Linked DNA regions of Alloalcanivorax dieselolei B5. The protein of the gene in region 1 binds, or shares a complex with, the protein of each later gene. Links are inferred from orthologs where the notes say so. Each region holds a gene or a part of one and is shown on either strand. Other genes may lie near its edges.

Region 1 (3,502 bases):
CAACTGCCCCACCACGATACGGTCGCCGTTGAGATTGTTGGCGGTACGCAAGGCGTCCTCGGACACCTGATGGGCACGAGCAATGGCGGACAGGGTATCACCGGGCTGGATACGGTACTGATCCCCCTGTTGCCGGCGCTGGGCGGCGAAGTAGCTGTTCGGGGCCGGGTGGGTCTGGAAATAGCGTTTGACGCCATTGGTCACCGCCCGGGCGATACGGGCTTGATGGGTGCTGGAGCGCAACAGGCCCTCTTCCTCGCGGTTGGAAATAAACCCGGTCTCCACCAGCACCGATACCATTTCCGGCTCCTTCAATACGGCAAAGCCGGCCTGTTCCACCGTGGTCCGGTCTCCATGCAGCTTGGTGACACCGTTGAATTCCTGCAGGATCTGCCGCCCCAAATAAAGGCTGTGCGCCATGGAACCGGACATGCGCATGTCCGCCAGTACGCTGAGCAGGTTGGAGTCGTCCTTTTCCTCCTCGTAGACCCCGGCGACGCGGTCGGACTCGTTGGCGATCTTGGCCAGATAACGGGCCCGGGCACTGGTGGCGCCGCTGTTGGACAGCGCGAATACACTGGCGCCCCGGGCGCGGGCATCGGTGAAGGCGTCGGCGTGGATCGAGATGAACACATCGGCGTGATTGTCCTCACGGGCGATGCGGCGGCGCTCCGCCAGCGGCACATAGTAGTCACCATCACGAACCAGCACCGCGCGCATGCCCGGCTCGTTGTTGATCATGTTGTAAATCTTCTTGGCGATCTGCAGCACCACCACTTTTTCCTTGGTGCCCCGAGGCCCTCTGGCGCCGGGGTCCTCGCCACCGTGCCCCGGATCGACGGCGACGATCATTTCGCGGGGCTTCTCCGCCGAGGCCTTGGGTTTGGGAATGGTCTTCGCCGGCGCGGGCTCCTTATCGAACAAATCCACCACCAGCCGCCAGCCGTGCGGCGCCACCGGCTTCAGCAGATTGGTACGCGGCCGCACCGCCGTCTTGAGGTCAAACACGATGCGGGTTTTGTCCGCATGTTGCCCCACCCGGATATCGGCGACCGGCCCGTCCCCCGCATCCAGCGTTTTCACGTCGAAGTTGAAGTCGGTGTCCATCAGATCCACCACCACCCGATCCGGGTTGGCGAGGATGTCCACCTTGTGCTCCACCGGATCCGGCAGGTCAAACACCACCCGGGTATGATCCGGAGCCCGGTGCATGCGCACGGAATCCACTTTCACCGCCGCCTGTGCCGCCATCGCCAGAAGGCCGCCCAGCATGCTGATGAGCAGACGCCATGCCATCATTCCCCGGACGGACTTACGCTGATTTACACCCATAGTTCGGCTATGCCCACTCCAAATTCGCATTACGCCCCGGCGGCTGCACGGTCAGTGTCACGGTGAGATCCGGCGCCGGAATCACCCCGGCGCCTTTTTGCGGCCATTCCAACACACACAGCCCTTGGCCGTCGAAATAATCCCGGATGCCGATCAATTCCAGCTCCTCGGGATCCGCCAGCCGGTACAAGTCAAAATGATAGATATGGACGCCATTGAGTTCATAGGGTTCCACCAGAGTATAAGTCGGGCTCTTCACCGCCCCCTGGTGACCCAGCCCCCGCAGCAGCCCGCGCATCAGGGTGGTCTTGCCCGCCCCCAGGTCCCCCAGCAGATAAACGCACTGGCCGGATTTGAGCACGGCGGCCAATTCCGCGCCCAGGGCCAGGGTGGCCGTCTCGTCCGCCAGATAGCGGGATCCGGTTGGTTTATTTTCCATTCAATTCCCATCGTAACGGCGGTAAAAGATCCGTGGCCAACAGCCCGCGCTCGCCGTGCTCGGCGGCGGCCCGGTCGGCGGCCCGGGCGTGCGCCATGGCGCCCAGGGCAGCGGCCTGGTACGGCGGAACCCCCTGGGCCAGCAACGCGGCGATGACGCCGGTGAGCACATCGCCCATGCCGCCACTGCCCATGCCAGGGTTGCCGTCGCTGATCAGAGCGCAACCGTCCCCGCCACGCACCAGAGTACCCAACCCCTTGAGCAGGGCGGCACCGCCGTAACGGCTGGCCAGGGCTTCCACGGCGGCAAAGCGATCCCGTTGCACAGTGGCGCTGTCGCTGCCCAACAGCCGTCCGGCCTCACCGGGATGGGGCGTCAATACCCAGTGATCATTGGCGTCCACGCCCCAATCGGCCAGCAAGTTCAAGGCATCAGCGTCCAGCACCAGCGGCAGGTCCGTCATCAGTGCCCGTTTCAGTAACGTTTGCCCCCACTCGCCAGTGCCCAGCCCCGGCCCCACCGCCACAACCGTGGCACGTTCCAGCAGCGGCTCCAGCTCGGCCACGTCCTCCACCGCCCGCACCATGATTTCCGGCTGCCGGGCCAGTACCGCGGTCAGATTTTCGGCGCGGGTGGCGAGACTGACCAAACCGGCGCCGCAACGGGCGGCGGCCTGGGCACTCATGGACGGCGCGCCGGCGAAACCATGATCGCCACCGATCACCAGGACGTGACCGTAATGGCCCTTGTGGCCGTCCCGGCGCCGACGCGGCAGCCAGCGGCGCAGATCCAAGGGCGTAGGCCGCCAAACCGGGTCGGGTATGGCCTGGTACACGGCCTCGTCCACGTTGAGGCCGGAGAACACCAGCTGGCCGCTGTGGCATGGCCCCACCCCGGTGAGCAGTCCGCGGTTCACGCCGATGAAGGTAATGGTGCAATCCGCGCCCAACACGGCACCGGCGCTGGCCCCGGAGTCCGCCGACAAGCCGGAGGGAACATCCAGAGCCAGTACCGGCTTGCCCAAGGCATCGAGCGCCTGCAGCAAAGCCCGCATGTCTTCGCGCAACACCCCGCTGATGCCGGTTCCCAGCAGGCCATCCACCAAGAGCGGCGCGGCATGCGGCAGGTTGTCCAGATTCAATGGCAGCATCGGCACCCCGGCATCACGGGCCGCCTCCGCCATGGCCAGAGCGTCGCCGCCAAGCTGATCCAGCGGACGCCACTGATAGACCACGGGCCGCAACCCGGCTTCCTGGGCCAGGCGCGCCACCACATAGCCGTCACCACCGTTGTTACCCGCACCGCACAGAATCGCCGGCTCACGCACCTCCGGCCAACGCTGCAGCATCAGGTCAAAGGCGGCCTGTCCCGCCCGGGCCATCAGAGTGGCACCGCTGACACCGCCCTCGATGGCAAGACGGTCCAGCTCCCGGGTCTGGGCAGCGCTGTAAAGTCGATTAGGTAACGGTGCCATGGTCATCGCTGCTATCCTGTCGCGAACATCGCCCATTATACGTTGACCACGTACAGTTCTCGATCACTCCATGGATTTCACTCATTTCAAAACACAACTGGCCGAACAGGCCAGGCTGCTGGGTTTCCAGCAGCTTGGCGTGGCCGATATCGACCTCGGAGAGGCCGAGACGAGGCTGAGACGCTGGTTGGACGCCGGATACCACGGTGAAATGAAGTGGATGGAAGCCCACGGGCACAAGCGCTCAAGGCCACAGG
Region 2 (3,078 bases), 230 kb from region 1 along the record:
TTGGGCTTGAGCAAGCCCATGACTTTGCCCATGTCACCCATGCCGGCGGCGCCGGTACTGGTGATGGCCTCGTCGATCAATGCCTCGATTTCGGCATCGCTCAGGGGCTGGGGCAGGAATTCCTGGAGGATCAGAATTTCCGCTTCTTCCACCTCGGCCAGTTCCGGACGGTTGGCGTCACGGTACTGACCGGCGGAATCCTTGCGCTGCTTGACCAGTTTATCGAGCACGGCGAGGGCGCGGGCGTCATCCACTTCGATGCGCTCGTCCACTTCGATCTGCTTCAGCGCCGCCATGGCCATGCGCAGAACGCCCAGACGCGCCTTGTCTTTGGCGCGCATGGCGTCTTTGGTGGCGTCGGCGAGCTGTGCTTTGATCGCGCTCATGGTCAAAGACCGGAAACGGTCTTAGTACAGACGCTTACGAGCGAGCTGCTCGCGTTGCAGCTTCTTCAGGTGACGCTTGACCGCGGCAGCGCGCTTACGCTTGCGTTCCTGAGTCGGCTTCTCGTAGTTCTCGCGACGGCGGACTTCGGACAGAACACCGGCTTTTTCACAGGAGCGCTTAAAGCGGCGCAGGGCCACGTCGAAGGGTTCGCCTTCTTTTACTTTCACCTGAGGCATGAAGTATCACCTACCTAAAAAGTGTTGAGTTGTGTGGGTTCCGCCACGGGCTCAGGTGGTCCCTCGGGGGCAAACGTCATGGGGACGGCCACCCAGGCGGCAGGGCGCGAATTCTACCCGCGACCGGCAGGTAAATGCAAATGGCGGCGCGCCGGGCTATCATGCCGGCCCTCGCCGGCGGGTGCGCCGCTGGCCGGATTCCGCTTTTTGAGGTGGCTAAATGCGCGTTTTGGGCATCGAAACCAGTTGCGACGAGACCGGCGTGGCGGTGTACGACACCGAACAGGGCCTGTTGAGCCAGGCCCTGTTCAGTCAGATCGACATGCACGCGGTCTATGGCGGTGTGGTGCCGGAACTGGCCAGCCGTGACCATGTGCGGCGATTGCTGCCGCTGCTGCGCCAGGTGCTGTCCGACGCCGGCATTGGCGCCCGGGAGCTGGACGGTGTCGCCTACACCGCCGGGCCGGGGCTGGCCGGGGCCTTGCTGGTGGGGGCCGGTGTGGCCCGCGCTCTGGCCTACGGCTGGGGCGTGCCGGCGTTACCAGTGCACCATATGGAAGGGCACCTGCTGGCGCCGTTGCTGGAAGACGACGCCCCGGACTTTCCTTTTGTCGCGCTGCTGGTCAGTGGGGGGCACTCACTGCTGCTGGAAGCCCGCGCCCTGGGCGAATACGTCCCTCTGGGCGAGTCGGTGGACGACGCCGCCGGTGAAGCCTTCGACAAGGCGGCGAAGATGATGGGGCTGGGCTACCCCGGTGGGCCGGCGATCAGCCGTCTGGCGGAGCAGGGGCGGGCCGGGCGCTTTCGTTTTCCCCGGCCGATGACCGACCGGCCCGGCCTGGATATGAGCTTCTCGGGCCTCAAGACCTTCACACTCAACACCATTCACGATCTGGGCGGCGCCACCGTGCTGGATGACCAGGACCGCGCCGATGTGGCCCTGGCGTTCCAGGAAGCGGTAGTGGACACCCTGGTGATCAAGTGCCGCCGGGCCATGCAGGCCACGGGCGCCAAGCGCCTGGTGGTGGCCGGTGGCGTCAGTGCCAATGGCATGTTGCGCGAGCGACTGGCTCAGGCCATGGGCAAGCTGGGGGTGAAGGTGTATTACCCCGGGCTGGCGTATTGCACCGATAACGGCGCGATGATCGCTTACGCGGGGGCGTTGCGGCTGGCTGCCGGCGAGCGTCAGGAGGGGCTGGGCGTCAGTGTACGGCCCCGTTGGCCATTGGCGGAGCTGGCGCGGGTGGATGCCCGCTGATACCCACCACGCCTTGAAAGGCTCCACTGCCTGGCTGGTTTCCCTCAGCAACTGAAGAATGGCGGTTTTCCGTTTTTCGCTGCCAACTGTCCACTGTCAATTGTCAACTCGCCGGGAACTAGCCTTTCTTCCTGAACCCCAATTCCTCGCCGCGCAGCAGTTTGGCCAGGTTGGCGCGGTGACGCACGATCATGATCACGGTCAGGGCGGCCATCGGCGCCGCAGCGCCGGGCAGCCAGAACCACAGGCAGATGGGCGCCGCGATGAAGGCGCTCAGCGACGCCACCGAGGAAATTCGCAGCACCCCGAACACCACCAGCCATACCGCACCGGCCACCAGGCCGCTGGGCCAGTGCAGCGGGAACAGCACGCCAAAGGCGGTGGCCACGCCTTTGCCGCCGCGGAACTGAAAGAACAAGGGGAACAAATGGCCGAGGAAAGCGCAGAAGCCGACCAGCGCCACGGCGAACGCTGACAGGTCCAGGGCCCGTGCCACCAGTACCGGGATCACCCCTTTCAGTACATCGCCGAGCAGGGTCAGTGCCGCCGCTGGCTTGCCGGCGATGCGCAGCACGTTGGTGGCGCCGGGGTTGCTGGAACCCTGGGTACGCGGGTCCGGATAACCGAATAAACGGCAGACCAGGATGGCGCTGGAAATCGAACCCAGCAGATACGCCACCGCGCATAAAGACAGCAACCAACCCCAGCTTTCCTGTAATGCCATGGCAACCACCGGCTATAATCCCCGAATCAACAGGCTGGACATTGTACACACAAGCCGCTTATCGCGCGTCACCCGGACCGAGGAACAGCATGGACATCGTTTATATCAATGATTTGAAAGTCGATACGGTGATCGGCATTTTCGACTGGGAGCGGCGTATCCGTCAGACCGTCAGCCTGGATCTGGAGATGGCCGCGGATATCCGCAAGGGCGCCGCCACCGATCACATCGATGACGCCCTGGACTACAAAAGCATCAGCAAGCGGCTGATCGCCTTTATCGAGGAAAGCGAATTCCAACTGGTGGAAACCCTGGCGGAGCAGGTGGCGGCGCTGGTGCTGGAGGAATTCAATGTGCCCTGGCTGCGATTGCGGTTGAGCAAACCAGGCGCCCTGCGCGGTGCCCGCGATGTTGGCGTGATCATCGAGCGCGGGGAGCGTTCCTGATGGCGGAGGTGTTTCTCAGTCTCGGCT

The links.
Region 2: the proteins of tsaE (region 1) and tsaD are in contact, whole or in part, in a crystal structure (PDB 6N9A), measured with the Thermotoga maritima proteins. The link is inferred for Alloalcanivorax dieselolei B5 from one-to-one orthologs. Residues at the interface, in WP_004082108.1 of Thermotoga maritima: Leu37, Gly38, Lys46, Lys57, Val59, Lys60, Ser61, Thr63, Phe64, Thr65, Leu66, Met67, Val69, Pro71, Tyr82, Arg83, Leu84, Asp86, Asp88, Phe89, Asp93, Ile128, Asp130, Glu131, Arg134; in WP_004082750.1 of Thermotoga maritima: Cys10, Asp11, Arg49, His50, Leu82, Gly84, Gly135, Gly136, Glu154, Thr155, Leu156, Asp157, Asp158, Ser159, Glu162, Asp165, Lys166, Arg169, Leu170, Tyr175, Lys213, Thr214, Leu217, Tyr218, Gln221, Arg222, Asn324.

Annotation. Positions count from the first base shown.
Region 1 is NC_018691.1:814,396-817,897, reverse strand. What follows is about bases 56-3,055. They hold tsaE (tRNA (adenosine(37)-N6)-threonylcarbamoyltransferase complex ATPase subunit type 1 TsaE), read right to left. Parts: upstream 1,772-3,055; coding sequence 1,340-1,771; downstream 56-1,339. Other genes in these bases: B5T_RS03770 (bifunctional ADP-dependent NAD(P)H-hydrate dehydratase/NAD(P)H-hydrate epimerase), read right to left, coding at 1,761-3,055; B5T_RS03780 (N-acetylmuramoyl-L-alanine amidase), read right to left, coding at 56-1,296. In the rest of the region: more of B5T_RS03780, read right to left, coding at 1-55; more of B5T_RS03770, read right to left, coding at 3,056-3,251; tRNA epoxyqueuosine(34) reductase QueG, read left to right, coding at 3,316-3,502. UniProt on the Escherichia coli protein: Required for the formation of a threonylcarbamoyl group on adenosine at position 37 (t(6)A37) in tRNAs that read codons beginning with adenine.
Region 2 is NC_018691.1:1,045,232-1,048,309, forward strand. Bases 1-2,862 are described here. They hold tsaD (tRNA (adenosine(37)-N6)-threonylcarbamoyltransferase complex transferase subunit TsaD), read left to right. Parts: upstream 1-843; coding sequence 844-1,881; downstream 1,882-2,862. Other genes in these bases: B5T_RS04745 (GatB/YqeY domain-containing protein), read right to left, coding at 1-386; rpsU (30S ribosomal protein S21), read right to left, coding at 408-623; plsY (glycerol-3-phosphate 1-O-acyltransferase PlsY), read right to left, coding at 2,000-2,605; folB (dihydroneopterin aldolase), read left to right, coding at 2,695-2,862. Also shown: more of folB, read left to right, coding at 2,863-3,051; folK (2-amino-4-hydroxy-6-hydroxymethyldihydropteridine diphosphokinase), read left to right, coding at 3,051-3,078.